One region of the Solibacillus sp. FSL W7-1324 genome, then DNA from elsewhere that is predicted to be linked to it. Evidence: riboswitches for the same ligand, from Rfam matches in the RefSeq annotation. Region 1 holds a riboswitch; the other holds the start of a gene.

Region 1 (6,094 bases):
ATAGTTCATAATATTTGTGTGAATATCTGTCGTACCTAAAATACGTAGAGAAACCGTCGAATTTGCTTCTACCGGGCTGTATTCTTCCAAAAAGCGCTGCAGAATTTTTTGCATCTGTGCTTTTGTTACAAAATCGTTCGGGCGGATCGTGCCGTCTTCAAAACCTGTCAGTAATCCTGTCCCTACTGCTTTGGCCATTTCCTGGCGATTGCCTTGTCCGATTTTGTTTGCATCTTTAAACTGATCCAATACCTTTTCAGAATATGTTTCCTCATCTTGTAATCCTCTTGCCGCAATAAGAAAAGCATGTGTGCGTGTCAGTTTTTCGTTCGGTGCAAATTTAGTTGGAGTTTTTCCTTTGATTAACTTTAATTCCACCGCTTTTTCAATATACGGTTTAAGAGAATCAGGTACATCCTGGAATTTTACAGTTTGTCCAGTACCGACCTCTACTCCCAATGCATCAATTACGGCCTTCACAAACTCTCCACGTGTCATATCTTCATTCGTAGTTGTTGGTGCCGCTGAAACTGCTGACATGCCGCTTGCTAAAAGTGTTAGCGTTAAGGCCGAAGCAGATAGTTTTTTCAACATTTCTTTCACTCCCATATTCTGTAGTGTATAACAGAACTATCATACTAAATTGACAGAATAGTGGAAAAGAGTATTTTGATATAGGCTGCCTCTATTTAAATAGTACTTTTATGACATATTTTAACTTACAGTATATTTACGGTTTCTTTTATATTATTACTTTGACTGATTGCTGAAATAACAGCCACGCCATTTGCTCCTGTTTGTCTTACACGGAAACTGTTTTCAGGGGAAATTCCGCCAATTGCTACAATCGGAAATTGAGGGTACCGAGACTTCACTTCTTCTAATAACATCAGCCCTACCGGTGCTCTCGCATCATCTTTTGAGGTAGTTTGATAAATTGGACCAATCCCCGCATAATCAGCGCCGTTTTCCATGGCCAATTCCAGTTGCTCCATTGTATGCACCGAAACTCCGACAATCTTATTTTTTGCAAGTGATCTAAACTTTTCGATTTTGATATCTTCCTGTCCTACATGAATTCCATCTGCATCTAAGTTTAATGCAAGTTCGACATCATCATTGATAATGAACGGTACTTTATATATTTGGCACAGCTTTTGGCATTGCCGGGCAAATTGAATGTACTCATCACCTTTTAAAGCATTTTCACCTTTTTCCCTCAGCTGGAACATCGTAACTCCTGCCTGTAGCGCCTCTTCTAAAACAAGGAGCGGGTCGCGTTTACAATTGATTGTTCCCATAACAAAATACTTATTTAAATCAAAAAACATGGACATTGCACAACCCCCGCTGTTCATGATAAGCAAAATGATTTGTCGGGCCAAAGCCGTGACCAATATTGAGCGGATGACGAATAGCCAGTTGCACATATTTTTTCGCTTCTATAATGGCTGCCTCTATCGATCTTCCTTTTGCCATCTCCGCCGTGATTGCTGCGGAAAATGTACAGCCTGTTCCATGCGTATGCTTCGTATCCACTCGCTCTGTTTTCATTTTAAATGGTTGTTCCCCGCGAATGAAAACCGTATCTGTCGCATGCTTACCGCTTAAGTGACCACCTTTAATGACTACACATTCCAGTCCTAGACTTAAGAGATGCTGTGCCGCTGAATTAATATCTTCTTCAGTTTGAATTGTATAGCCAGTCAGAATTTCCGCTTCCGGAATGTTCGGTGTACAAACAGTTGCAAGCGGCAATAACTTTTCTTTAAGGGCTGTTGTTGCCTGCTGCTCGAGTAAACTGGCACCTCCCTTTGCAATCATGACTGGGTCAACAATTATCGGAATTGTTGTTTCTTTAAGCTGCGCGACTATCGCCTCGATAATTTCTGCACTAAACAGCATACCTGTTTTAATTGCTTTTATATCAAAATCTTGAAGTACCGCTTTTAACTGAGCTTGCACGAAATCAGGAGTTGTCGGAAAAATCCCGTGCACGCCTTCCGTGTTTTGTGCGGTTAGTGCGGTAATGACCGATGTACCAAATACACGTAATTCCTGAAACGTTTTCAAGTCTGCTTGAATGCCTGCACCGCCACCGCTATCTGAGCCTGCAATTGTACATGTAATCATCGTCGTCCCTCCGCTAAAAGTTCTAGTTCATTCAAGAAGTTAGTATGGAAAGTTCCTATAGCTGCAACAGAATTGGCACTCGCCTGTTTATATTCATTGAGCAGAGTTTGTAAGTCATTAAACGGTTCTTTACTGTTTGCAAGCACCGCAGCACAAAAGGCACTCAATAAGCAGCCGCTCCCAGTCATTTTTGTCACTTTTTCATGACCACCCGTTACAAATTCAACTCTTTCCCCATCCGTAATCACATCTTGTTCTCCTGTAACGATTACAATAGATTGATAGTGATTCGCCAGCTGTTTGGCCGTCGCTGCAACATCGATATGTCCATTACCGCTATCAACACCTTTGGAAGTCCAATCCGCTCCCGCAAGAGCCGCCAATTCTCCAATATTGCAGCGGATAACATCAATCTTTAGAAGATAGAGCAATTGTCGTGCTGTCTCAATTCGAAACTTTGTTGCCCCTACTCCTACTGGATCCAGAACAACCGGAGTATGATGCTTATTTGCGCTAAATCCTGCTTCCTTCATCGATGCTACTGTCCGTTCATTCAAAGTACCCAAATTTAAAAGTAATGCACTTGACTGAGCAGCCATTTCTCCCGCTTCTTCGATCGCATCCGCCATTACCGGTGAGGCACCTACCGCAAGCAAACCATTCGCTGTAAAATTTGCGACGACATAATTTGTAATGCAATGTACTAACGGCTGATTTTTATGAATTGCTTGCAGGCTCATTGACATACACCCCTTGTTCCCAGTTTTGCTTCGTCCAAGGCATCTCCCAAAACATCCATTCGTAATAACAGCTTTTCTTAAAATGTTCCTGCAAGACTTTTACCTTTGCTGGTTGTTCTTTCGCATATCGATCCAGCATTGACTTTTGTATTTCAATATTTTGTAGCATCTCCTCGGACGCATAGAGTGCAATCCATTGTTCATAAAGGGGGACATTCGGACGTGCATCTTTTAACCTTTGCCCAATTTCCTGATACAGCCACGGGCAAGGTAAAATTGCCGCAAATGCTTCAGCTACATCTCCGTTATGCACCGCATTATACATATGGCTTACATAGTTATAGGCTGCTGGAGCCGCTTCGAATTGCTCCAAATCATCCGCTGTCACGCCTAATTCTTTAAACGTTGTACGATGCAACTCCAACTCTGCGTCATGAATAAATTTTGCTGTTTGCAGAAAATATTGAACATCGTCATCCGTAGTCGCTTTTGCAGCTGCAAGAGCAAGAACTTTCGTATAATGTTTTAAATAATATGCATCCTGCAGCATATAAAACTTAAACTTCTCCAGCGGTAAACTTCCATCTGCAATCCCTTGTACAAATGGATGATAGAAGCTAGCCTCCCAATAAAAATCCGTTTCTTTCCTTACCTTTTCACAAAATCCCATTGTTACTCCTCCTTTTTGTTGGCGGAAGCACAAAAAAAGACGCCTCTATATAGAGAGACGTCCCCAAAAAGTGTAAGTACCACTTTTCATTGCTCCCTACGTCCGTATTAACGGCCAGGTTCCAAGGGTCAGGTTTTAACCTTCTCAACACTACTGTGTCCCCCCGCAAATCAAATGCGTGTATATTTGCAAAAGAAAGACTCCACGTAAAGGATACGCGGAGTCAAAGTAAGTACATATGTATAGCGTGTACTTTGCTCCCTACGTCCGTATTAACGGCCAGGTTCTAAGGGTCAGGTTTTAACCTTCTCAACACTGCTGTGTCCCCCCGCAAATGCATTTAATTACCCAGAGTGTAACAAATTAATTCAACCCGGGCAAGGGAATTCGAAAAATTATGAAATTACTACTATATTTAGGGAATCATTCCAGAAAGTAAAGCTATTTTTAGTGCTCAGAAAAAAACGCTATTTCCCCTTAGAGAAAATAGCATCTTTGTTTTACCGCAATCGACGTTGACTATTGTAAATGGGCTACTGTCGATCGTTTACCAGTCATTTCTTGATAAGCCTGCGCATATTCCTCAGCCAGTTTATCAACATATTGCTGGGTAGAGGTAATCTCTTTAATTGCACCAATTCCTTGCCCGCTTCCCCAAATATCTTTCCAGGCTTTTGCGTTATTATCGTTAAAGTTCATCGCAGAAGGATCACTTTCTTTGAGATTATTTGGATCCATCCCCGCATTCATAATAGAGCCTTTCAAATAATTTCCGTGGATTCCTGTAAATAAATTACTGTATATAATATCCTCTGCTGTACTATCCACAATCATCTGTTTATATTCTTGACGCGCAAAAGCTTCTTCCGTCGCGATAAATGGTGAGCCAATATAGCCGAAATCAGCACCCATCGCCTGTGCTGCCAATACGGAATGGCCTCGTGCGATGGATCCTGATAAAGCTAACGGTCCGTCAAACCATTCGCGGATTTCCTGTATAAGCGCAAATGGACTCTGCTGACCGGCATGGCCTCCTGCACCTGCTGCTACTGCAATGATACCGTCCGCACCTTTTTGAATCGCTTTTTTTGCAAAATAATTGTTGATGACATCATGGAAAACAATGCCTCCATAACTATGCGCTGCCTCAAAAACTTCTTCGCGTGCCCCAAGTGAAGTAATAATAAGCGGAACTTTATATTTCACACAAAGCTCCATATCCTGTTCCAGGCGGTCATTTGTTTTATGAACAATCTGGTTAATGGCAAATGGCGCTGCCGGCCGATCCGGATTTTTGGCATTATAGCTTGCCAACTCCTCTGTAATTTCAGCTAACCATTCATCTAGCTGGCTTGCCGGCCTTGCGTTCAGCGCTGGCATCGACCCGACAATTCCTGCCTTGCATTGCGCAATGACCAATTTTGGATTGCTAATAATAAACAACGGTGCCCCAATTACTGGGATTCGTAAGTTTTGTAAGATTTCCGGAACATTCCCCATCAATAATCCCCCTTTTCTTCAGCTACTACTAATACTTCATCAATATTGACCAAATCTCCTTCTTAAATAGATGACAATCAAAAAAGTCAGATGAATAGTTTTTGATTTCATCTGACCATCTATGCTGCTTTTTCTATTTCTTCACCACATTAAAATTAGCCCCGATAAGCTGCCAGTTTTGCGGGAATGGCAATCCTAACTTCCAATAGCCAACACCGCGCAAATTCAAGCGCTTTACTAAATCAAACTTCGCCTGAATGGAACGTGCATCCTCAAACCAGACAATATGTGAACGGCCTTGCTCATCATAGTAATTAAAGTATGGGGCCTGTGCAGTAATGTCAAATTGGATAGCCGCATTGTAACGTTTTGCTACTTCAATAGCTCGTTGAGGACTTATTGCTTCTGCGTAATCTCCGCCTTGGACAAAAGGTAATGTCCAATCGTAGCCATACAAATTTTGCCCCAATAAAATTTTACTCGCAGGAATTTCTGTTAAAGCGTATTGTACTACTTGTTCGACTTGTGGCAGTGGAGAAACGGCCATTGGAGGTCCTGCAGAATACCCCCATTCATATGTCATGAGCATAACAAAATCCACTATTTCGCCATGTGCTTTATAGTCATGCCCCATAAACCATTCCCCGGGCTGATCCGCTCTCGTTTTGGGAGCCAATGCGGTAGAAACCGTATATCCTTCCGCATGCAACCGCTCGACAGCTCTTCGAAGAAAGTTATTATAAGCTTCCCGCTGGTCACGTGATATACGTTCAAAATCAAAATGGATATCCGAAATATTCCCGATGCGTTTTGCTTCTGCTATGATATTGTCCAGCAATAAATTTTGGACCGCGACACTTTGAAAAATATCCCGGGCAAGCTCAGCGCTAAACTGATAATCTTCGAGATTGGTAATCGCCATTGCTATACTTGTTTTCTCTTGTTCAGCGATCTCGGGTAAAGGATTAATGGTCGGTGCTTTTATTGAACCATCCCGACTCACCTCATAACTGAATACAGCTAAGTACGTTAAGTAAGGGTTTGCCTCACG
Region 2 (6,094 bases), 400 kb from region 1:
TTGCCGAAACGTATAACATTCCGCTCCTTAACCATCATACAGCTGATGCGGATGCGATTTGTGCCAATGAAATACTGCAGCTTATTTTGAAAAAAGCGACTGCACAGTAGGAGTGTGTGGTCGCTTTTGTGCTTTTATTAGAATCGTTGAGATGGTTATTAGAAAATGTTCGCAGGGTATTAGAACATCGGAGTGCTTTATTTGAAGATGGCGGCTGTTTATTAGAACTACTCACTGATTTATTAGAAGTTCGCACTTTTATTAGCACATTTTTTTATTTATTAGAACAATGCAGGACGATATTAGAAGTTTTCGAGATGCATTGTATTGAAACTATTTCCAGCCTGTCGTCGTAGAATATATAAATTGGAGGTGGATGGATGAGGAACTTCGCTTTATATATGATGTTTATCGGGATATTGATTACCGCCATCAGCGGGAACTGGATCATCTTTAATTATGATAATGTCACGATTTATCCGAAGGCTTCTTATGTAATTTTCGCAATCGGGTTAGTCATTGTAGCAGGCGCATTTGTCATGAGCCGTTTCACTGCGTACCGTGAAACTTCACGGACAGTTGATAATCGAGACGCTTTGAACAGATGGCTTATGGCGAATTATCCGGTTAATAAATGGTTAATCGTCCTCATCATTCTTCCTCTTTTGCTTGCACCGTTTTATAGCTGGTCGCTGCTTTTTAAGTTATTGAAGTGGTATATACTTGCGGGGAGCATGATAGCCGGCATCATTTTCATTCTGCAAGGTGAACGGGTAGAAGATGATGCAGATTGGCAGTATAAAGGGAAAACAAAGAAAATGCTGGAGCTGATCGATTACCGGAAACATCCGTTTAATATTTCGCTTATTCTTTTTATTCTCGTCATCGGAAGTTTTATTTTGAGTAAGCAGTGGAATATTCCACTCCATATGGATGTTGGCGGCAATCCGTACTACGTCACTACTTTGCCGATCAGTGCATCTGTTATGTCCGCACTCATGGTGATGAGTACGTTTATTTATATAATTAATCATGGGGATTTCTTCGGTTTCCGTAAAGCTGAGCTAAGTTATGAACGAGTCATGGCTGCCCACTTTGGAGAAATTTTTATGTGTGGTCCTACATTGTGTCTGTTAATTTTCACTTGGATTATTTCCTTATAGGCACGAAAAGGTAATTTTTTGCATACTTTAACAGCAATAATAAAAGAGGTGAACGATTGAATTCGAATCATGATTATACAGCGGCGCAACCGCAGTTTACATTCGATATTAATAAAAATGCATTGTTTGTTAAAGATCAGCATAATTTTATCAACCTGCTTGGCGTGAACCAGTTGAATACGCTGGATAATATATCGCTGCTCGATATTTATTTGAGTGCCAATAATGTCATTGAGCCGCACTATCATCAAAATGCGGCGGAACTTGTTTACTGTATTACGGGAAGGGCGATTGTTTCGATCTTGAATCCATTCACGAAACAGCTGTTGCATTTTCCGATTGGCCCCGGTCAAGTGGCAAACGTTCCTCAAGGCTGGTGGCATTATGAAGTTGCTACGCAAAATAATACGCATCTGCTAGCCATTTTTAATGCTCCGACACCGGAAGTGATTTTAGGTTCCGACCTGCTTAAGCTGACACCGGCAAATATTATGGCCCATACTTATGGCATGAATGAAAATCTGTGGCAGCAGGCAGTTGCACCTGTCCGACCTAATACTTTCATCGGTCCGCCAAACCCTTGGCAGCACGCCCAGCCCGCTAATTATGGCGGCGGATATGAGCAGTGAATGCACTCGGTCAAAGGGAGTAAGTTTCAAAAAAGTGCTTGCATTGTGAAGTGGTCATGTTATGATTATTGTGAAATTAACCTAATATTGGAAGCAGATAATCTGCTCGTCAAACTACTAGGGGCGCCTTTTGGCTGAGAAGTACCCTTTGCACCTGATCTAGGTAATACTAGCGTAGGAAAGTAGTGTCGATTCCCTATTTTTATTTTTTTATAGGCTACGATACCACTTTCTTCATTGAAAGTGGTTTTTTTGTTGCAAAAATTTATTTGTAAAGGGTGGATGGTTGAAATGAATAAAACGAGAAAGCTTACATACTCCGCGATTATAGCAGCGATTACAACGATTCTCAGCAGTATGGTGTATATCCCATTAGGATTCGCGAAAATTTTTCCGATACAGCATTTTGCCAATGTCGTCTCGGCCGTACTTCTCGGTCCATGGTATGCGGTATTGCAGGCGTTTCTTACATCGACGTTAAGAAACTTGATGGGGACAGGCAGTCTATTTGCTTACCCTGGAAGCATGATTGGTGCTCTTCTCGCGGCATTGTTGTTTGCGAAAACGAAGAAGCTGGCGTTTGCCGCTTTGGGTGAAGTAGTCGGGACAGGGTTGCTTGGTGCAATGGCTACTTATCCGATTGCGATATTATTTTTAGGTCAGGAAGCGGCGCTGTTCGGTTTTGTCCCGGCCTTTATGATGAGTTCGTTTGCGGGTGCAATTTTAGGCTATGGTTTGCTGAAAGTGATGGTGAGAAACCGGGCGTTTGGCGGGATGCTTAATGCGGGGTGAGTCGCTGGGGTTGGGGGCGGTTTTATTAGAAGATTTTCGGTAGTTATTAGAACATTTGGGCGGGTTATTAGAACTTCTGGGGTGGTTATTAGAACAATTTTTTGCTAGAGAATTTTTTGTATTGGTATATCGATTTTATTAGAAGAATTGGTGCGGATATTAGAACTTTCGCGGGTTATATTAGAACAATTTATTTATATAGAACTGTTTTCACCGGCTTACCGATTTTATTAGAAGATTTGAGCGTTTATTAGAACATCCGGGCAGGATATTTGAAGATCAGTGGACGATATTAGAACATATGACAGACTTATTAGAACAACCGATACTTATATTAGAACATCTCACTTTTATTAGAAGATTTTAAAATATATTAGAACAACTCAGACCTTTATTAGAAAATGAAAAGCCGGGTATCAATCAACGCATGACACCCGGCTCATTTCATTAAGCTAAATTAATCTGCCATGACACGCCGTAACGGTCATTGAGCCAGCCGAACTTCTTACTGAACCCGTAATCCCCGATTGGCATTAGCGGATGGCCGCCTTCAAGCAGTTTTTCATACAGATAGTCGGTTTCCTCTTCTGTATCACATGTAATAAAAATAGAAAATGACGGTGTGAAGTCAAATTCATGTTTCAAATTACTGTCAATGCACATAAATTCCTGGCCTTTAATCGAAAAAGTCGCTTGCATGACTGTTCCTTCGTCTCCGCCTTCATTTGCTCCATAGCGGACAATGCTCGTAATTTCCGCGTCCTCGATCACGGATGTGTAGAAGTTCATTGCTTCTTCTGCAACACCGCCTTGAAACATTAAAAATGGTTTTGCGCTTTTCATTGTACCCTTCCCCTTCTGAAATCAAATTTACTCCACTTCAATTTAGCCTATTTTAACCTTTTCCGCGAACTTTTCTACCTATTTAAAGGCATCTCCCAACTAGAAGATGCCTTTTGTTTAATATTTAAATTTCGCGATAACGAGCTGTAATTCCTGTGCCAGTTCCGTTAAAGCTTGTGCTGATGATGAAATTTCTTCAATGGCGATGAGCTGCTGTTCCGAAGATGCGGCTACTTCTTCTGAAATCGCAGCATTGTCTTGCGCAAATAATGCCATTTCTTTTACGCTGGAAGATGTTTCGAGAATCGACGCAGACACTTGCTGTGCTGTTGCCGATACTTCCTCTATTTGCGGTGTTACTTGCTCCATGCTTTCGATAATCGTAGAGAACTTCGCCAATGCTTCGTTGGAAACTTCCACACCGTTTTCTACTTCGTGCGAAATGCGGTCCATAATCGAGACCGTATTTCCCGTGTCATTCTGAATTGCTGAAATGATTTCATAAATATCCTTCGTTGACTGATGGGACTGGTTTGCCAGTTGTTTCACTTCATTGGCGACAACCGCAAAACCTTTCCCGTGTTCGCCTGCTCGTGCCGCTTCAATCGAGGCATTTAATGAAAGCAAGTTTGTCTGTTCAGCAATTCCTGTAATAATATTTAAAATCGAATTTACCTGTTTTGAACGTTCATTTAATGACTGGATCGTTTGATGGGATGCAATGACCGACTGATGGATCGATTTCATCTGATTGACGATATTTTCAACAGACTGACCGCCATCATAGGCCTGTTTCGTCGTTTCGTTTGTCAGGGCTGAAACTTGCGCCGAGTAATTCGCGATTTGTACCGCACCCTCCGTTATTTCCTCGAATGCATGGACACTTGTATCGACACTGTCCTTTTGCTTTTCCGCGCTTACCGATACTTGCTGAATCGAAGTAGAAACTTCCTGTGTCACAGCAGTCGTCTCTTCAGAGTTCGCCGACAACTGTTCTGCTGAGGCAGCGACAAGTTCCGCATTTTGCTCAATTTTTTGGATGAGGGATTTCAGGCTTTCCTGCATATCCGCGAACGCTTGTCCCAACTGTCCAATTTCGTCAGTCGTTTTCACTTCAATCGTTTGCGTCAGATCGCCGTCACTGATCATCATCGCTTTTTCTTTTAATTCCGCAATCGGTTTAATAATCGAACGGATCAGAATAAAGATGAATAGCACACCGACAATAACCGTTATTATAATAACGATAATGGTTGCTTTAACAATCGGGGCTGCGGCATCATCAATTTCCTGAAGATACATGTTGCCGCCTAATTTCCAGCCCGTCAGTTCATTCGTAATAAAGCGGACTACTTTTTCATCACCGAAATAATCGTACTCAATCATACTTGCGTCATTATTGTAAAATACTTCGTAAAACGATTCACCTAAGGCAGTACCTGTCTCCTCTTCCGGGTGAACGATATATTCTCCGTTTCTATCAAGCAGTACTGCATAGCCCTCTTCACCGACATTAATCTGGCCTGTAATTTCGGCAATATGGCTCAATTTCAAGTTAATACCGACTACCCCGCCGGCAACGCTTTTCGAAATTGTTACAACTACATTATTACTGCTCGTAGAAATGTAGGGATCTGAAATTACCGCCTGTCCATTGTTGGCGATGGCATCCTGATACCAGGCGCGGTCCGTAACATCAAAGTCTTTATCCATTGCCATGTACGGCGCAATTGTCACCGATCCATCTCCTCTGCCAAGAAAGGCTGATTCCACGTCTCCGTTCAGTTCAACATATTGATTCAAGATTTTTTCAATCTCTTCACTGCTTCGGATTTCGTTCGATAAAAAGTCGACATTCTCCATTTTATCTTCCATTAAACTGTTAATCGTTGTATTGAGTAATCCTAAGTTTTTGTCGATCGTATTGTAATACTCTTCCTTGATAGTACCTTTTGCTATAAATGCGGCAGTCGCACCAATCGCAATGGATGGTACTAATAAAAATAATGCAAATGCAAATATGAGTTTTGGTTTGAGATTTTTAAAGTTAAACAAATTACATGTTCCTTCCTTATTAAGTTTGTAAAATGTATTTCATTTTTTGCAGACTGTTTCTTAAATCATCCTTTCAAGTAATTACTAAAGACTCGTTCAGTTTTATAAAATTCCCATGAAATAATACTCACTAAAATAAACAAAATTCAGATACAAATTTCCTATGTCAGTATACAATTTTCCTTTCATTAAATAAAATAGTGAAAAAGAATACGTTACATTCCTGAAATTCATAGGTCGGGTTCGGGTTGCTGGTTTTATTAGAAGATTAGGGATGGATATTAGAAGAGTTAGATCGGTTATTAGAACTTTGGCGGGGTTTATTAGAATAACCCGAGTTAGGTGGATGCTTTTCCGGTTGCCTGGGGGCGGTTTTGGATTTTATTAGAACAGTTGGGACATATATTAGAACTTCGGGGAAAGTATTCGAACTTCTGCGGGGGATATTAGAACAACTGGAGGACTTATTAGCACATCTATCCGTTATATTAGAAGATCGCACTTTTATTAGAAGTTTCCAAGATATATTAGAACAATTTGACCTTTTATTAGAACATTAAAAAGCCTCCCGCGAGATTACGCTCACAGGAGACTTGCTTCATCAATTATTCA

Evidence for each region. A riboswitch is a leader RNA that binds a small molecule or an ion and turns the genes downstream of it on or off. The one in region 1 is predicted to bind thiamine pyrophosphate.
Region 2: another riboswitch for thiamine pyrophosphate. It lies ahead of thiW (energy coupling factor transporter S component ThiW); the one in region 1 lies ahead of tenA (thiaminase II).

Annotation. Positions count from the first base shown of each region.
Region 1 covers NZ_JBBOYH010000001.1:2,452,725-2,458,818, forward strand. Annotated here, with positions in the region: gene MKY71_RS12135 (bifunctional 2',3'-cyclic-nucleotide 2'-phosphodiesterase/3'-nucleotidase) at 1-594, opposite strand, end outside; gene thiE (thiamine phosphate synthase) at 720-1,337, opposite strand; gene thiD (bifunctional hydroxymethylpyrimidine kinase/phosphomethylpyrimidine kinase) at 1,321-2,133, opposite strand; gene thiM (hydroxyethylthiazole kinase) at 2,130-2,873, opposite strand; gene tenA (thiaminase II) at 2,851-3,543, opposite strand; TPP riboswitch at 3,620-3,718, opposite strand; TPP riboswitch at 3,785-3,883, opposite strand; gene MKY71_RS12160 (NAD(P)H-dependent flavin oxidoreductase) at 4,063-5,043, opposite strand; gene MKY71_RS12165 (LysM peptidoglycan-binding domain-containing protein) at 5,177-6,094, opposite strand, start outside.
Region 2 covers NZ_JBBOYH010000001.1:2,853,974-2,860,067, forward strand. Annotated here, with positions in the region: gene MKY71_RS14185 (3'-5' exonuclease) at 1-110, shown strand, start outside; gene MKY71_RS14190 (nucleotidyltransferase) at 381-1,163, shown strand; gene MKY71_RS14195 (cupin domain-containing protein) at 1,220-1,792, shown strand; TPP riboswitch at 1,902-1,990, shown strand; gene thiW (energy coupling factor transporter S component ThiW) at 2,084-2,584, shown strand; gene MKY71_RS14205 (VOC family protein) at 3,032-3,427, opposite strand; gene MKY71_RS14210 (methyl-accepting chemotaxis protein) at 3,545-5,482, opposite strand; gene MKY71_RS14215 (S-ribosylhomocysteine lyase) at 6,088-6,094, opposite strand, start outside.